4 regions of the Streptomyces sp. NEAU-174 genome follow, and region 2 is predicted to be linked to each of the others. Evidence: riboswitches for the same ligand, from Rfam matches in the RefSeq annotation. Region 2 holds a riboswitch; each other region holds the start of a gene.
What was found. Region 2 has a riboswitch for cyclic di-AMP ahead of ACT2CW_RS33740 (M23 family metallopeptidase). Riboswitches for the same ligand answer to the same signal wherever they lie in the genome.
Positions count from the first base shown of each region.

Region 1: another riboswitch for cyclic di-AMP. It lies ahead of tgmA (putative ATP-grasp-modified RiPP); the one in region 2 lies ahead of ACT2CW_RS33740 (M23 family metallopeptidase).
Region 3: another riboswitch for cyclic di-AMP. It lies ahead of ACT2CW_RS00610 (C40 family peptidase); the one in region 2 lies ahead of ACT2CW_RS33740 (M23 family metallopeptidase).
Region 4: another riboswitch for cyclic di-AMP. It lies ahead of ACT2CW_RS44745 (LysM peptidoglycan-binding domain-containing protein); the one in region 2 lies ahead of ACT2CW_RS33740 (M23 family metallopeptidase).

Region 1 is NZ_JBQTCE010000003.1:302,149-306,352, forward strand. It holds gene ACT2CW_RS10670 (ABC transporter substrate-binding protein) at 1-697, shown strand, start outside; gene ACT2CW_RS10675 (carbohydrate ABC transporter permease) at 711-1,628, shown strand; cyclic di-AMP (ydaO/yuaA leader) riboswitch at 1,878-2,034, shown strand; gene tgmA (putative ATP-grasp-modified RiPP) at 2,375-2,566, shown strand; gene tgmB (ATP-grasp ribosomal peptide maturase) at 2,575-3,513, shown strand; gene ACT2CW_RS10690 (glycosyl hydrolase) at 3,912-4,204, shown strand, end outside.
Region 2 is NZ_JBQTCE010000013.1:271,019-275,222, reverse strand. It holds gene ACT2CW_RS33750 (M16 family metallopeptidase) at 1-295, shown strand, start outside; gene ACT2CW_RS33745 (M16 family metallopeptidase) at 316-1,698, shown strand; cyclic di-AMP (ydaO/yuaA leader) riboswitch at 1,983-2,147, shown strand; gene ACT2CW_RS33740 (M23 family metallopeptidase) at 2,162-2,956, shown strand; gene ACT2CW_RS33735 (GntR family transcriptional regulator) at 3,238-3,993, shown strand; gene ACT2CW_RS33730 (HPr family phosphocarrier protein) at 4,150-4,204, opposite strand, start outside.
Region 3 is NZ_JBQTCE010000001.1:140,334-144,537, reverse strand. It holds gene ACT2CW_RS00615 (L,D-transpeptidase) at 98-856, shown strand; gene ACT2CW_RS00610 (C40 family peptidase) at 962-2,134, opposite strand; cyclic di-AMP (ydaO/yuaA leader) riboswitch at 2,143-2,328, opposite strand; gene pcrA (DNA helicase PcrA) at 2,487-4,204, shown strand, end outside.
Region 4 is NZ_JBQTCE010000024.1:95,640-99,843, forward strand. It holds gene ACT2CW_RS44735 (FtsB family cell division protein) at 1-282, opposite strand, end outside; gene eno (phosphopyruvate hydratase) at 387-1,667, opposite strand; gene ACT2CW_RS44745 (LysM peptidoglycan-binding domain-containing protein) at 1,878-2,564, opposite strand; cyclic di-AMP (ydaO/yuaA leader) riboswitch at 2,571-2,738, opposite strand; gene ACT2CW_RS44750 (transglycosylase family protein) at 2,994-4,013, opposite strand; gene ACT2CW_RS44755 (cytochrome P450 family protein) at 4,199-4,204, opposite strand, start outside.

The DNA of each region.
Region 1 (4,204 bases), on a different contig from region 2:
GAACCCACTCTACGACCCCGGCGCCAAGAAGTGGGTCACCGGCGGCAAGGGGTTCACCGACGCCCTCGGCTTCCTCAAGACCGTCTACTCCGAGAAGCTGGGCCCGGACATCTCCGACGCCCTCGACCCCAACGTCGGCACCACCGTCTACAGCGAATGGCTGCCCAAGGGCGAGCTGGCCATCGCCCTCGACGGCTCCTGGCTCGGCCAGAACTGGCTGAAGACCGGCGGCAAGCCGTGGCCCGAGTGGTCCAAGACCCTCGGCCAGGCCCCGATGCCCACGCAGCACGGCCAGGCGCCCGGCAAGGTCAGCATGTCCGGCGGCTGGACGTGGGCGATCACCGCGAAGTCCAAGAACCCCGATCTGGCCTGGAAGTTCATCCAGCAGCTCCAGACCAAGGACAACGCGGTCACCTGGGACATCGTCGACGCGCAGATCGCGGTCCGCAAGGACGTCGCGCAGGACCCGAAGTACACCTCGTCCATGCCCGGGATCACCTTCTTCACGGGCCTGGTGAAGAACACCCACTACCGGCCCACCACCCCCGTCTATCCGCAGGTCTCCACGGCGATCGGCGAGGCGATGGAGGCGGCGACCACGGGTGACTCCTCACCGGAGAAGGCCGCGAAGTCCTACGACGACCAGCTGAAGTCCATCGCCGACGGCGCCACGGTGGCGGCGGGCGGCCAGGGCTGAGGGCCGCCCCCCGATGGCAACCGCGACCAAGGTGGCGGCGGCCCCGACGGAGACCCCGGCCCGGCCGGGCCCCCGTCGCGGCCGCCCCCTGCGCTGGCTCCCGCTCGCCCCCGCCACCGTCATGCTGCTGCTCTTCCTCGGTGGCCCGATCGCCTACTGCGTCTATATCGCCTTCACGAACATGCAGCTCACGGGCGCGTCCTCCACGGACTTCGTGGGCCTGGACAACTTCCAGCGCGCCTTCGGGGACGACGACTTCCGTAACGCGGTCGTCCTCACCCTCGTCTTCACCCTGCTCTCCTCCCTCGTCGGCCAGAACACCCTCGGCCTAGCCCTGGCCGCCCTGATGCAGCGCGCCTCCCGGCCGGTGCGCACGCTCACCGGCTCGATCGTCATCGCGGCCTGGGTCGTCCCCGAGATCGTGGCGGGCTTCCTGCTGTACGCGTTCTTCCGCCGCGAGGGCACGCTCAACGCGCTGCTGGACTGGCTGGGCCTGCCGTCCCAGAACTGGCTCTACACCCTGCCCATCCTCGCCGTCTCCTTCGCCAACGTCTGGCGCGGCACGGCCTTCTCGATGCTCGTCTACTCCGCCGCGCTGTCGGAGATCCCCAAGGAGATCACCGAGGCCGCGGAGGTCGACGGCGCCGGCGGCCTCGGCCGCTTCTGGCACATCACCCTGCCGATGATCCGCCGCTCCATCGGCACCAATCTGATGCTGAACACCCTCCAGACGCTGTCGGTGTTCGGCCTCATCTGGGCCATGACCCGAGGCGGCCCGGGAAACCGCAGCCAGACCCTCCCGGTCTTCATGTACGACCAGGCGTTCAACAAGTCCCTCATCGGCTACGGCACGGCGGTGGCCCTGCTGTTGCTGCTGGTGGGTGCGTTGTTCTCGGTGGTGTACCTGCGGCTGATGCGCGAGGAGGTCTGAGCTCCCCGCTCGGCGGGGCACACGCCGGGCGGAACGTGATTGCCGACACACAACACACACATCCGCGCCCCTGTTGTCAGGCATGTCACACTTATCCATCCCGAACGTGACCGCGCCAGGAGCGAGTTCGCTCATGCCCACTTGTGAAGACCTTGTGTTCGAACCGAGGTCCCTCTAGCGTGCTCGGCGTTCGAGAAGCGAACACCACGTTGCCGGGCCGCCGAATCCTGCCCACCGGCGCCGCGGCAGCACGTCATCACACCGTCGGGCAGGAGTGGGGGACCCACTTGCGCCGTGCGGACAACACGTACCGGACGGCTAGGGGTGAAGCCGTGGAAGCACACGGCCGGGTGAATCTCCAACCCGAACCCGACAGCTCACCTCGCAGGCGTTCCGGAGTACGGAGCCACCCTGATGTCTGTCGTCGGACAACACCGCTCCCCATGCCCTCAAAGCGCCGCCCAGCGCCTCCTCGGCCGCGCCTCCCCTGTCGGCGCACCCCTCGCGTTTCCGGTTTCTCCACGCAGTGAGTGAAGAAGGCCGCCGACTGGTGTGACCTCAGCCGTATACCGGGGTCACTCATCCACGTACGAGCACGCGGCCGGTGCTGAGCCCTGCCTCCTCGGTGTGCGCGTTTGACGGGGCGGGGTCGCTGCCGGCTTGGCGGGCTCGGAAGCCAGTGCGGCCGTCTGCCGCTCAGCCAGCTCGGAACCCGCCGTGCCTTCCGTCAAACAGGAGGAGACATGTTGAAACCCTTCGCGTTGGACTACGCCCGCCCTGCCGCGCCCCCGCCCATCGTGATCCCTTACGCCTATGACCCCAGACGGCAGTGGAACGTCCTGCCCGACGGCCGCCCGGCCACCAGCGACCGCGCCTTGCTGCTGGCCGCGAGCACCACCTGCTCCACGGCAGGTTCCAAAACCCACTTCGACGACTGACGGGTCCCATGACGGTCCTCATACTGACCTGTGCCGAGGACGTGACCGCGGACATGGTGGTGTCGGCCCTGGACGACCGGGGCGTCCCGGTCGTACGCCTGGACCCTGCCGACCTCCCCGGCCGGGTCAGCCTGTCAGCGGAGTACGTCCAGGGCGACTTCCACGGTCACCTGTCGACCGGTGACCGGGTGGTGAGCATGACCGGACCGCGCTCTATATGGGTACGCAGACCCGGTCGCCCGGCCGCGCAAGCCACCCATCAGGCCGAATGGCTCACGGCCGAGTCCGAACACGCCCTGTACGGAACTCTGCACGCAACGGGCACGCGCTGGATGAATCACCCGGTCGCGGCCCAGCAGGCCCGCCGCAAACCCTGGCAGCTGCGTGTCGCCCACCACAGCGGCTTCGCGGTGCCCCCCACGCTGATCACCAGCTTCCCGCAGATCGCACGCGACTTCGCCGCCCGGTACCGGGATCTCGTCGTGAAGTCGATTTCGGGAGCACACCCCAGTGACCCACCGATGGCACTTCCCACCAGTCGTGTCGAGCCGGATGCCGACTTCGCAGGGGTGACAGCCGGCCCCACCCTTCTTCAACAGCGCGTACCCAAGCGTGCGGACATCCGGCTGACCTGTGTCGGAGACGAGTTGTTCGCCGCCCGGAAGTTGTCCGACCCCAAGGAGGTGGACGGGCGCTTCACCGACAACGGCGCCCTCTGGTCCCCGGCCCGCATACCTGACCGCATCGCGGGGGCCGTCCGTGCCTACGTGTCTCTCGCCCAACTCGCCTACGGCGCTTTCGATTTCGCCGAGGACGGTGACGGCACCTGGTGGTTCCTCGAGTGCAACCAGGGCGGGCAGTTCGGCTTCATCGAGCTGGAGACCGGCCAGCCCATCGCCGAGGCCGTCGCGGCCTGGTTGGCCAGTCGATCCACCCCTCCTCGGTAACGGCGGCCCGGAAGACCGCCCAGGCGGCAGGCGTGCAACGGATGGCCGGGCCGCTGGAGTGAGGGACCCGGCCGGGTCTCCGGGGGCGGCTCCCACGGCGGTGGTGGCGGGCCCTTCCCTCCGCACGCTCCGGTGCCCGACTCCCGGCTCATGTCCCTGTCTGTGGTCACACCCTCAGCTGTCCGCGGGGACGGCCGCGTTCCCAGAGCCGGAGGGCTTGGATTCGACGAACCTCCCCGTGCGCCCCGTCCGGCGGTCGTAGACGAACGCAAGGAGAGACGTCAACTGCTACTTCAGGCCATATCTGGCCGTACCGGTTGGGACCGGTCCCAACCGGCTCGCGATATACCCCGAACGTCGCCGAACGAGCGATTCACACAACCGGAAGGACACCAGACATGGGTACGCGCAACGCCCTCCTCGGGACCATCGCCGCAGCAGGGCTCACCGGAGCCATGCTCACCGCGGTGACTGCGGCTCCGGCTCAGGCCGCCGAAGGCTGCAACACCAACAACGCCAGGACGGTCGCGTCCGCCTCGACCCACTCCCGCGGCATCGAGCTGCGGTACAACGGGACATGCGCATGGGGCAGGATCTTCGGCTCCCCGGGTGACCTGGTGTGGGTGGACCGCAGCTACGACGGCGGCCGAACCTGGAGCCAGCTCAGCGTCACCAAGATCAACACCGGTGG
Region 2 (4,204 bases):
GGAGCGCGCCCAGGCGCAGATCGAGCGCGAGTGGCTGGACCGGCTGGCCACGGTCGGCGGCCGGGCCGACGAGCTCTGCCGTTACGCGGTGCTCTTCGGCGACCCGCAGCTGGCGCTGACCGCCGTGGAGCGGGTGCTCGACATCAGCCCCGAGGAGGTGCGGGCCGTGGCCGCGGCGCGGCTGCGCCCCGACAACCGCGCCGTGCTGGTCTACGAGCCCGTCCAGGGCGCCGAGGACGCAGCCGACACCGCCGAAGCCGCCGAGACCGACGCAGAAGGGGAGGCGGCCCAGTGAGCGACGCCGTCACCGCGACCATGACCTTCCACCCGCAGCCCAAGGGCGGCGCCCCCAGGCCGTGGGCGTTCCCCGCCCCCGAGCGCGGTGAGCTGCCCAACGGCCTCACCGTGCTGCGCTGCCACCGCCCCGGCCAGCAGGTCGTCGCCGTGGAGATCAACCTGGAGGCGCCGCTGGACGCCGAGCCGGCCGGGCTCGAAGGCGTCGCCACGATCATGGCGCGCGCCCTGTCGGAGGGCACCGACAAGCACGACGCCGAGGAGTTCGCCGCCGAGCTCGAGCGCTGCGGCGCCACGCTGGACGCCCACGCCGACCACGCCGGCGTCCGCGTCTCCCTGGAGGTCCCGGTCTCCCGGCTGCCCAAGGCGCTCGGTCTGGTGGCCGACGCGCTGCGCGCCCCCGCCTTCCCGGACGGCGAGGTCGAGCGGCTGGTGCGCAACCGGCTGGACGAGATCCCCCATGAGCTGGCCAACCCGGCCCGCCGCGCCTCGATGGCCCTCTCCGCGGAGCTCTTCCCGGCCGAGTCGCGGATGTCCCGGCCGCGCCAGGGCACCCAGGAGACCATCGAGGGCATCGACGCCGCGGCCGTGCGGGCCTTCTACGAGGCACATATCCGCCCCTCCACCGCCACCGCCGTCATCGTGGGCGACCTCGGCGGCGTCGACCTGGACCGGGCGCTCGCGGACACCCTCGGCGCCTGGACGGGCGGGGCGGGCGCGCCGCGCACGGCTCCGCCGATCGTCGCGGACGACACCGGCCGTGTGGTGATCGTCGACCGGCCGGGCGCGGTGCAGACCCAGCTGCTCATCGGGCGCGTGGGCGCCGACCGCCACGACCGGGTCTGGCCCGCGCAGGTGCTCGGCACGTACTGCCTGGGCGGCACCCTCACCTCCCGCCTCGACCGCGTGCTGCGCGAGGAGAAGGGCTACACCTACGGGGTGCGCGCCTTCGGCCAGGTGCTGCGCTCCGGGCCCCCGTCGCCCACGGGCGGCTCCTCGGGCGCCTCGATGCTGGCGATCAGCGGCTCGGTGGCCACCGAGGTCACCGGCCCCGCGCTGGACGACCTCTGGAAGGTGCTGCGCACGCTGAAGGAGCAGGGGCTGACCGACGACGAGCGCGATGTCGCGGTGCAGAACCTGGTGGGCGTCGCCCCGCTGAAGTACGAGACGGCGGCGTCCGTCGCGAACACCCTCGCGGACCAGGTCGAGCAGCATCTTCCGGACGACTTCCAGGCGCAGTTGTACGCCCGGCTGGCGGAGACCGGCACGGTGGAGGCCACCGCCGCGGTGGTGAGCGCCTTCCCGGCGGACCGGCTGGTCACGGTGCTGGTCGGGGACGCCTCGGCGATCGAGGAGCCGGTCCGGGCGCTGGGCATCGGCGAGGTCAGCGTCATCTCCAACTGAGGCGGGGAGAGTTGGCCGGATCCGTGCGCTGAACCACCGGTCCGGCCGACTCGCTGACGGTCCCGCGGACGGTCCGGTGGGCCTCCGGTCCATGAGCCGGCGGCGGAGGGACCCCGGCCCCGGAAGGGCGCCGGAGTCCATCCGACATGCCCGATTTATAGGATTGACTGCTTGTTTGGTTTGTGGGGAGAGCAACAAAAAACCGGAACCGTTTGGTGATCGAAAGCGAGCCCGTTTAGCGTCAGTCCGGCTGTTCGCCAGCGACCCGCCGCACCCGCGGCACCGGACAGTCATCGCCGAGTCCCCGTACGGCGCAAGCCAGGGGAGCCGGGGACCCAACACGTCCCCAGGGGTGAATCGGGCGCCTTCCCCGGCCGGGGGAGGGGTCCGTAGGAGACCTTCCTGCTCCGAACCCGTCAGCTAACCCGGTAGGCGAGAAGGAAGGAAAGGAGTGCGCCTCAGTATGGCGTCCACCCGCACTGCCACCGGGAAGCACCGCCGCACCACCAAGGTCAACATCCGCACGAGCGCCAACGTCGTGGGCATCACGACCGTCGCCTCGGGTGTGGTCGCCGGGATCACCGGACAGGCGTTCGCGGCCGACGGGGCCCCCGATCCCCAGCAGACCGGTCTGACCCAGGCGATCGTGATCGGCGACGGGATCGCGGACCACATCGAGGCCCAGGCGCAGTCCCAGGAGACCGCCGCCGAGCAGGCCGCCGCCAAGGCCAAGGCAGAGGCGATCGCCCGCCAGGAGGCCGCCAGGAAGGCGGAGGCCGCGGCGAAGAAGGCCAAGGCCGAGCGCGAGGCCAAGGAGCGCGCGGCGCGCGAGGCCGAGCGCAAGCGCCTCAACACCTTCGTGTCGCCGATCAGCGGCTCCTACGTCTCCACCGGCTACCAGGCGTCCAGCGGGCTGTGGTCCTCCGGCACCCACACCGGTATCGACTTCCACGCCTCCACCGGCACCACGGTGCACTCCGTGGGCATGGGCGAGATCGTCGAGGCGGGCTGGGGCGGCTCCTACGGCAACAATGTCGTCATCAAGATGAACGACGGCACGTACACCCAGTACGGCCACCTGTCGTCGATCAGCGTCTCGGTCGGCCAGAAGGTCACCCCCGGCCAGCAGATCGGCCTGTCGGGCGCCACCGGGAACGTCACCGGACCGCATCTGCACTTCGAGGCCCGCACCAGCCCGGACTACGGCTCGGACATGGACCCGCTGTCGTACCTGCGTAACCACGGCGTCAACGTCTGACGCACGGCGTCAACGTCTGACCCGTCGCGCGTCCGGCGCGAACGCCGCGCGGGTCCCACGATCCCGGGATCCCGGGATTCCGAGACCCCGTGAGACTTCCGAGAAGGCCCCGTCCGCCGGACGGGGCCTTCGGCGTGCCACCGCCCGGCTGACCAAAAAATATCCATGAAATGCTTCCCGCCATCGGAAATGGCGGCCGCGTGGAATAGAGTCTGTCAACGCGCGTTCCATGGTTAGTTTCGCGGGCGTTAAGGCGGAGGTTCGACAATGCGGGACCGTAAATGAGCGGGGATACGAACGCGGTCCAGGGCGGTCGCCGGATTTCGGCACACGCGATCTGCGCGGCGATTCGCGACGACATCGTCTCCGGTGCGTATCAGCCCGGCAGCCGCCTCACCGAGGAACTGCTCGCCCGGCGCTACGGCGTCTCCCGGGTGCCGGTCCGCGAGGCCCTGCGCACCCTGGAGTCCGAGGGCTTTGTGACCACCCGGCGGCACGCGGGGGCCTGCGTCGCCCAGCCCTCCGAGCGCGAGGCGGCCGATCTGCTGGACATCCGCGCGCTGCTGGAGCCGCTGGGCGCCGCACGGGCCGCACAGCGCCGCACCGAGGCCCATCTGAAGGTGCTGCGCGGACTGGTCCGGCTCGGCCGGGAGCGGGCCCAGGGCGGTCAGCTCGGCGAACTGCGGCCGCTGGGCGACTGGTTCCACGAGACGCTCGCCCAGGCGTCCGGCAGCCCGAGCCTGGCCGCGCTGCTCGTCCAGCTGCGCCGTAAGACCGCGTGGGTGTACGCGGCCGCTCCCGGCCCGCGGCCCGCGCCCCCCGAGGGCGCCGTGCGCCCCGACCCGGCCGCGCGGGCCATGGAGTCCTGGGCGGAGCACGGCGCGCTGGTGGACGCGGTGGCGCGCGGCGACGCCGACCGCGCGCGGGCGCTCGCCACCGCGCACACCGAGCGCGCGCTGTCGGAATACCGGCTGCGCCGCCCGATTCCGGTGAGGACTTCGAAACATTCCGTCAACACGGCGAGCGGCCGGAATTAACAGAGCTCCCGTATACAACTCTTGGGAATTCTGTACGCGGAAACATGAAAACGGCGGGGCTGCGGTGACCATTACGGCCACCGCGGCCCCGCCGTGCCGAATCCCTGAAATCACTCCGGGAATCACCAGGGAATTCCAGGCAGGGCTCGCCCGGGGTCAGACGGTCTCGGGAAGCTCCTCGAGCCCCTCCGCCACCAGCTTCGCCAGACGG
Region 3 (4,204 bases), on a different contig from region 2:
CCCACGACAACGCGACACGATCCCGAGGCAACCGTTTGCACTCGCGAGCTGTCTTAGTAAAGAGCGAGGCAGTCGAGAGGAGTGGCCAATGGGGGTATTGGGGGCAGTCAGAAGTCATGGGCGGCGCGTGGGCGTCGCGCTGGGGCTGGCGGGGATGGTGGTGCCGCTCGCGGTGGCCGTCGCCGGTCCGGCGCAGGCTCAGGCGCGGCCGCTGGGCCGGTCGGCCGGCACGGTGACACCGGTGAGCATGGCCGCGTCGTCGTGCACGACCACCGCGGGGCCGTATCAGCGGCAGGCCGAGCGCTTCCTGGGCCGTCCGGTGGACGGGCGGCAGTCGCGAGCGGACTGTCTCGCGATCCAGAAGTTCCAGATCGACCACGGCATCAGTCCGACGATCGGCTACGCGGGCCCGATCACCTCGGGTGTGATGAACCTCATCAGCGCCCAGAAGGCCGCCGGGCACAACCCGAACGCGGCGCGGAAGTGCCCGACCAACAAGGGCCGGATCGCCTGCGTCGACCTCACCCGCCAGCTGAGCTGGGTCCAGGACGGCTCCCGGCTGGTCTACGGACCGGTGCCGGTGCGGTCCGGGCGGGACGGCTTCGAGACCCGCACCGGGCTGAAGAGGGTCTACTGGCGGAACATCAACCACTGGTCGACGCTCTACAAGGTCGCCATGCCCTACAGCCAGTTCTTCGACGGCGGCCAGGCGTTTCATTCGATCGACGGCAGCGTATGGTCGCCGCCCGGCTCCCACGGCTGCGTCAACATGCGTAAGGGCGACGCCAAGAAGTACTGGAGCCTGCTGAAGAACGGCGACGACGTGTACGTCTACGGGCGCAAGCCCGGCACCTGAGGCGCTGGCGGCGCCGCTGAAGCGCTGACGGCGCCGCCGAGCCGATGACGATGCCGCTGCCCGGGGTCCCGGCCCCGGGCAGCGGCATCGTCGGGATCAGGGGGCCTACGAGGGCCGTACGCTCCCGTAGATCGGCATCTCCGTGATCGGCGCCTTCTTCACCACATCGCCCGGCTTCGGCGCGTGGATCATCATCCCGTCGCCGATGTAGAGGCCGACATGGCTGATGTCGTCGTAGAAGAAGACGAGATCGCCCGGCTGGAGCTGCGACGTCGAGACCCGCGTACCGGCCTTCACCTGGTCCCAGGTGGTGCGCGGCAGCGAGATCCCGGCCGACTTCCAGGCCGCCTGCGTCAGCCCCGAGCAGTCGAAGGAGCTGGGCCCGGTGGCGCCCCAGACGTACGGCTTGCCGAGCTGCGCCTTGGCGAAGGCAATGGCCTGGGCCGCCTTGGAGCTGCCTGCCGGGGCCGAGGGGGTGGAGGGCGCCGTCGAACCGGAGCCACCCGCGTTCTGCTGCTCCTGCTCCTGCTGCTTCTTGCGCGCGGCCGCCTCCTGCCGCTGCTTCTCGGCCAGCTCGGCGGCCTTACGGCGGGCCTCCTCCGCCTTCTTCTTCTCGATCGCCGCCAGCCGCGCCTTCTCCTTGGCGGTCAGATTCGCCAGCAGCCGCCGCGCCTCGGTCAGCTTGTCCTGGACGGTCTTCTTCTGGACCTTCAGCTGCTTCTGGGACGCGGTCAGCGAGGCGAGGCTCTCGCTGGCCTTGCCGCGCTCCTTGGCGGCCTTCACCCGCTGCTTCTGGAAGTCGTCGACGGCCTGCTTCTGCCGGCCGGTCATCCGGTCCATCAGATGCGACTGGTCGAAGACGTCCTGCGGATCGTTGGAGAACAGCAGGGTCGCGGCGGAGCGGGCCATTCCGCCGTCGCGGTACTGGGCGGCGGCGTAGTTGCCGAGCATGCGCCGCGCCTCGTTGAGCTTCTCGGTGCGCTGGGCGACGGAGTCCAGCAGCTTGTCGACCTTGGCCCGCTGCTGGTCGGTGCGCTCCTTGGCGGCGTTGTAGCGCTGGGTGGCGGTCTCCGCCTGGTGGTACAGGGTGTCGACCTTCTCCTTCACCTGCTCGATCGACTGGGCGGCCGGCTTGGGGTCGGTGGGCGCGGCGTTGGCCGACTGGGAGAGGAGGGTGACGGATGCGAGGGCGGCCGTGGTGAACCCGACGGCCGTACGGCGGCTGTGACCGGTGAGCGGGGCGGGTATTCGGCTCCGCGGCTTGCGGTGCGACGCCAAGGGAGGCGACTCCTTCCGTGGACCGCCTACCGGGTTAGCTGTCGGGTTCGGGCGGTACGGAAGGCTGCCCTACGGCCGTGTCCGGGCGGCACTGTCCGTGCCGCACCGTTTCGGGCCGATTCACCCCGGTGTTGCGTTGTTGGGTCCCCGGCTCCGGGCGCCTCACGGCGTACCGGACTCGGCGGAGGCAGCCCGTGCCGACGTGGTTCGCCGACGGATCTTCCGGGCCGCCTGACGCAGGACGGTAGCCAACACGTGGGGCTCCTGTGAAGACTGGTGACCGTTTTGCCCGAAACCGTTTCGTGATGTTCGGACGTCGGCTGTCAGTGGGGCGGCCTAGACTCGGGGAGCGATGAGCAGCCTCTTTGACGACAGCTTCCTGGCGGACCTCGGGCCTCCTTCGGACGAGGAGCGGCCACCGCCGCCCGAGGAATCGGCACACCCTGGTCACGGCGGTGCCGAGGACGTGCCGCATCACCTCTTCAGCGGCGATTTCGACGCGCCCGTGCCCCGGGAGGCCCACTACCGGGACGGCGCGGCCCGGCCCGTCGTGGACCCGTCCGCCCTGCTCGAGGGGTTGAACGAGCAGCAGCGGGCCGCCGTGGAGCACACCGGCTCGCCGCTGCTGATCGTCGCGGGCGCCGGCTCCGGCAAGACCCGGGTGCTCACCCACCGCATCGCCTATCTGCTCGGCGCCCGCTCCACCCACCCCGGCCAGATCCTCGCCATCACCTTCACCAACAAGGCGGCGGGCGAGATGAAGGAGCGCGTCGAGGAGCTCGTCGGCCCCCGGGCCAACGCCATGTGGGTGTCCACCTTCCACAGCGCCTGTGTCCGCATCCTGCGCCGGGAGTCGAAGAAGCTGGGCTTCACCTCGTCGTTCTCGATCTACGACGCGGCCGACTCCAAGCGACTGATGGCGCTGGTCTGCCGGGATCTGGATCTCGACCCCAAGCGGTTCCCGCCGAAGTCCTTCAGCGCCAAGATCTCCAACCTCAAGAACGAGCTGATCGACGAGGAGACCTTCGCCGGGCAGGCGGCAGACGGTTTTGAGAAGACGCTGGCCGAGGCGTATGTGATGTACCAGGCGCGGCTGCGCGAGGCCAACGCGCTGGACTTCGACGACATCATCATGACCACGGTCAATCTGCTCCAGGCGTTCCCGGACGTCGCCGAGCACTACCGCCGCCGCTTCCGGCACGTCCTGGTGGACGAGTACCAGGACACCAACCACGCGCAGTACACACTCGTGCGCGAGCTGGTGGGCACCGACACCGAGGAGACCACGGCCGCCGAGCTGTGCGTGGTGGGCGACGCCGACCAGTCGATCTACGCCTTCCGGGGCGCCACGATCCGTAACATCCTCCAGTTCGAGGAGGACTACCCCACCGCGCGGACGATCCTCCTCGAGCAGAACTACCGCTCCACCCAGACCATCCTGAGCGCGGCCAACGCGGTCATCGAGCGCAATGAGAACCGCCGCCCGAAGAACCTGTGGACGGACGCCGGCGCCGGGACCGAGATCACCGGCTATGTGGCCGACACCGAGCACGACGAGGCCCAGTTCGTCGCCGACGAGATCGACCGGCTGACCGACGCGGGCGACGCCAAGGCCGGGGACGTGGCGGTCTTCTACCGCACCAACGCCCAGTCCCGTGTCTTCGAAGAGGTCTTCATCCGCGTCGGGCTGCCGTACAAGGTCGTCGGCGGCGTGCGCTTCTACGAGCGCAAGGAGGTCCGGGACGTCCTCGCCTATCTGCGGGTGCTGGCCAACCCCGAGGACTCCGTCCCGCTGCGCCGGATCCTGAACGTGCCCAAGCGCGGCATCGGCGAGCGCGCGGAAGCCATGATCGACGCGCTGTCGCTGCGCGAGAAGATCACCTTCCCGCAGGCGCTGCGCCGGGTCGACGAGGCGTACGGCATGGCGGCCCGCTCGGCCAACGCCGTCAAGCGGTTCAACACGCTCATGGAGGAGCTGCACACCATCGTGGAGTCCGGGGCGGGCCCGGCCACCGTCCTGGAGGCGGTGCTGGAGCGCACCGGCTATCTGGCCGAGCTCCAGGCGTCCAC
Region 4 (4,204 bases), on a different contig from region 2:
GCGCAGCCGGGCCTTCCGCTCCCGCAGCTTCTTCACGTCCTCGCGGGCCCGCTGGGCCTCGTGCCGCTGCTCGGCGATGTCGGAGCGCTGGGAGATGTACTGCCGCATCGGATAGGCGAGCGCCACGACGAGGGAGCAGACGACCAGCGCGAGCAGGGCGGCCCGGCCGGTCAGCCGGCCGCGGCGGCGCTTGGTGCGCACGCGGTAGACCCGGGCGGCGGCGTGCTCGCCGAGCGCCTTGAGCCTGGTCGCGGTGGAGAACCGTTCCCGATCCGCCGGCACGTCGCCTCCCCGGTGATGACTTCGCTTGGGTAACGCCGTCGAGCGACGCCGTCCCCGGCCACGGTACGGGACCACGGCCGGGGACGGGCGTCAGACGTGTCCGCTCAGCCCTTGAAGCGCGGGAAGGCGGAACGGCCCGCGTACACCGCGGCGTCGTCGAGGATCTCCTCGATGCGCAGCAGCTGGTTGTACTTGGCCACCCGCTCGGAGCGGGCCGGGGCACCGGTCTTGATCTGGCCGCAGTTGGTGGCGACGGCCAGGTCGGCGATGGTGACGTCCTCGGTCTCACCGGAGCGGTGCGACATCATGCACTTGTAGCCGTTGCGCTGGGCCAGCTCGACCGCGTCGAGGGTCTCGGTCAGCGAGCCGATCTGGTTGACCTTGACCAGCAGGGCGTTCGCGGTGTCGCTGTCGATACCGCGGGACAGCCGCTCGGGGTTGGTGACGAAGAGGTCGTCGCCGACCAGCTGGACCTTGTCGCCGAGCTGCTCGGTGATGGTCTTCCAGCCGTCCCAGTCCTCCTCGTTCAGCGGGTCCTCGATGGAGACCAGCGGGTACGCGGCGACCAGCTCGGCGTAGTACGAGGTCATCTCGGCGGCGGAGCGGGACTGGCCCTCGAACTGGTACGCGCCGTCCTTGTAGAACTCGGAGGCGGCGACGTCCAGCGCGAGCGCGATGTCCTGGCCCGGCTGGTAGCCGGCCTTCTTGACCGCCTCGAGGATCAGGTCGAGGGCCTCGCGGTTGGAGCCGAGGTTCGGCGCGAAGCCGCCCTCGTCGCCGAGGCCGGTGGACAGACCGCGCTCCTTCAGCACCGACTTCAGGGTGTGGTAGACCTCGGCCCCCCAGCGCAGGGCCTCGGAGAAGGACTCCGCGCCCACGGGGGCGATCATGAACTCCTGGATGTCCACATTGGAGTCGGCGTGCGACCCGCCGTTGAGGATGTTCATCATCGGCACCGGCAGCAGATGGGCGTTCGGGCCGCCGAGGTAGCGGAAGAGGGGGAGGTCGGACGCCTCGGAGGCGGCGTGCGCGACGGCGAGGGAGACGCCGAGGATCGCGTTGGCACCGAGCGAGGACTTGTCCGGGGTGGCGTCCAGGTCGAACATCGCCTGGTCGATCAGCCGCTGCTCGGTGGCGTCATAGCCGACCAGCTCGGGGCCGATCTGCTCGATCACGGCGAGGACGGCCTTCTCCACGCCCTTGCCGCTGTAGCGGTTCTTGTCGCCGTCACGGAGCTCGAGGGCCTCGAAGGCGCCGGTGGAGGCGCCGGACGGCACGGCGGCACGGCCGGTGCTGCCGTCGTCGAGGCCGACCTCGACCTCGACCGTGGGGTTGCCTCGCGAGTCGAGGATCTCGCGAGCTACGACGACGTCGATGGACGGCACGAGGTTCTCCTTCGTATGGGTCTGCGGTAGCAGCACGAGCCTAACGGGCCGGGAGGGCTGCGCCCCGCGTTCGCCCGCCCCACGAGACAGGGGCACGACACAAAACGCCGGATTCCGGATCAAAATCCAGAATTCCCGCGCATTGGGAAAGCCCCGGCCGGGCGCGCCATAGGGGCGGCACGCCCGGCCGGGGCCCGTCATGACCGTGGCTCAGCGGAGGTGCAGCTGCTGGCCCGGGAAGATCAGGTCGGCCTGCTCCACGATGTCCTTGTTCAGCTCGAAGAGCTTCTTCCAGCCGCCCTTGACGTCGTGAACCTTGGCGATCTTGCCGAGGGTGTCGCCGGACTTGACCTTGTACTCGCCGTCACCCTTCTTGATCGGGCCACGAGTCTGCTGCCGCGCGGCGTGCTCGGGCGCGGTGCGCGGCTGGGCCTTCGGCTGCGCCGGCTGGGCGGCCGGGGCGGACTTGGTGGTCGCCGAGGGCTGGTCCTGCGAGCCGGAGGGCGCGGACGGGGCGGAGGGGCTGCCGCCGGAGGTCAGACCCTTGCCGCAGACCGGCCAGGCGCCCTTGCCCTGGCTGCCCAGGACCTTCTCGGCGATCTGGATCTGCTGGGCCTTGCTGGCCTTGTCCGCGGTGGAGGCGTAGGCCGTGCCGCCGTAGGCGGCCCAGGTGGAGCTCGAGAACTGCAAGCCGCCGAAGTAGCCGTTGCCGGTGTTGATCGACCAGTTGCCACCGGACTCGCACTGCGCGACCTGGTCCCACTGCGAGGTGGTGGCCGCGGAGGCGGAGGTCGCCCCGATGAGCGGTGCCGCCACGGCGGCACCGGCGAGACCGGTGAGCGCGGCGATACGGGTGGCCTTGGAGGGGCGGCGGTGCTTCCCGTTGGACTTGAGCATTTTGGTTCGTTTCCTCACCGACGCCTACGAGGTGAGCTGTCGGGTTCGGACGTGAGTTGCCCGGCCGGTCGCGATGGTCGCTCCCGGCTTCACCCCTAGCCGACAAGCCCGTATCCACAGGCCACTCGGCACCTACCTTGGGTCCCCCGCTCCTGCCTTCGGCGCTGACGCGTCGGCTTCCCCCCGACCGCCGGCAGGATTCGGCGTGACGATCGACGGTGCCCGCGGTGGCGAGCGGAAAGACGTTAAACACACCTGCCAAGAACGTTCAAACACCCCAAGGGCAGTGAATGGGGCTGTAATTGATCTCACCCGGCCCACATCGGCGCAGGTGGGGCCGGGTGAGGAGGGATCGGACACGAGGTGCGCCCCGGAAAATGTGACGAGATGTATGTCTCACCGGGTCCAGATCGGGCAATTCCCCCCGAATCACTGCTCCCTGATGGTGAGGTCAAGTCGCTGACCAGGGATGATCAGATCGGGGTCGGTTCCGATGAGGTCCTCGTTGGACTCGTAGAGCCCTTCCCAACCCCGGGACACATTCTGGTGCTCGGCGATCCCTGACAGGTTGTCACCGGGGCGAACAGTGTAATCGTCGTCCGTGGAGCCCGCGTCGCGGTCCGAAGCGCCGCGCGAGGCATGGCGCCCGGAGGGCCGTGCGCTCCCCGCGTCGCCGTCGTCGGCCCCCTCCCCGGCGTCCGGGGAGCCGCGGTGGCGGCCGGAGGGCGACGGGTCGGCCGAGGGGGTCCTGGAGTCGTCCGACGCCGAGGGGCGGTCCGAGCCCGAGGGGCCGTCCGCCTCCGAATCGTGCGCATCCGAATCGTCCGCCGCCGGGTCGTCCGAGGCGGAGCCGTCCAACCCGTCGGGGGACTTGGAGGTGTGGGGCGCCTCCGTACCCTCGGCCGACCCGGACGCGTCCGGCGCGTCCGGCCCGTCGGCGCCGTCGGACGTCCCCGAACGGTCGGCGTCCGAGGAGGAGCCGTCCCGCCCCCGGTCCCCCGGGTCGTCATCGCCGCGGCCCGTCCCCGGGTCCGAGGTGGCCGTGCTGCCGGGGTCCACATCGGGGGCGCCACCGCCGTCGGTGAGCCCGGCGCCCAGCGCACAGCTCGGCCAGGCGTCGGGGCCGCGGTCGCCCAGGATCGCCTCGGCGACGGATATCTGCTGGGAGCGGCTGGCCAGGTCGGGGCGCGGGGCGTACTCCGTGCCGCCGTACTTCTTCCACATGTCGAGGGTCAGCTGGAGCCCGCCGTAGAAGCCGTTGCCCTCGTTGGCGCTCCACATACCGCCGCTCTCGCACTCGGCGACGTGATCCCAGGTGGCGGTCTGGGCGGCCTGTGCGCCGGCCGCCCCGAAGAGGGGTATGGCGAGGCCCGCTCCCGTGACCCCCGCCGCGACGATGATGGCCGGGGCCTGACGGGGGCGACGGTGTCGACCATTACCGGAACGCATGCGATTGACCTCTCCTATGGCGCTATGGCCCTATGGCGACAAGGTTTGCCGGTGAACATAGCGAGGGCACTCGATCATCACAAGGCGATGTATCCCAGGTCACGCCAAGGTCACACGGCTGATCATTCATCACCTATGTCCGCCCGTACGGGCCTTGGGGCTCTCGGCCGCCCGTTTCGCGGGGCTCAGCC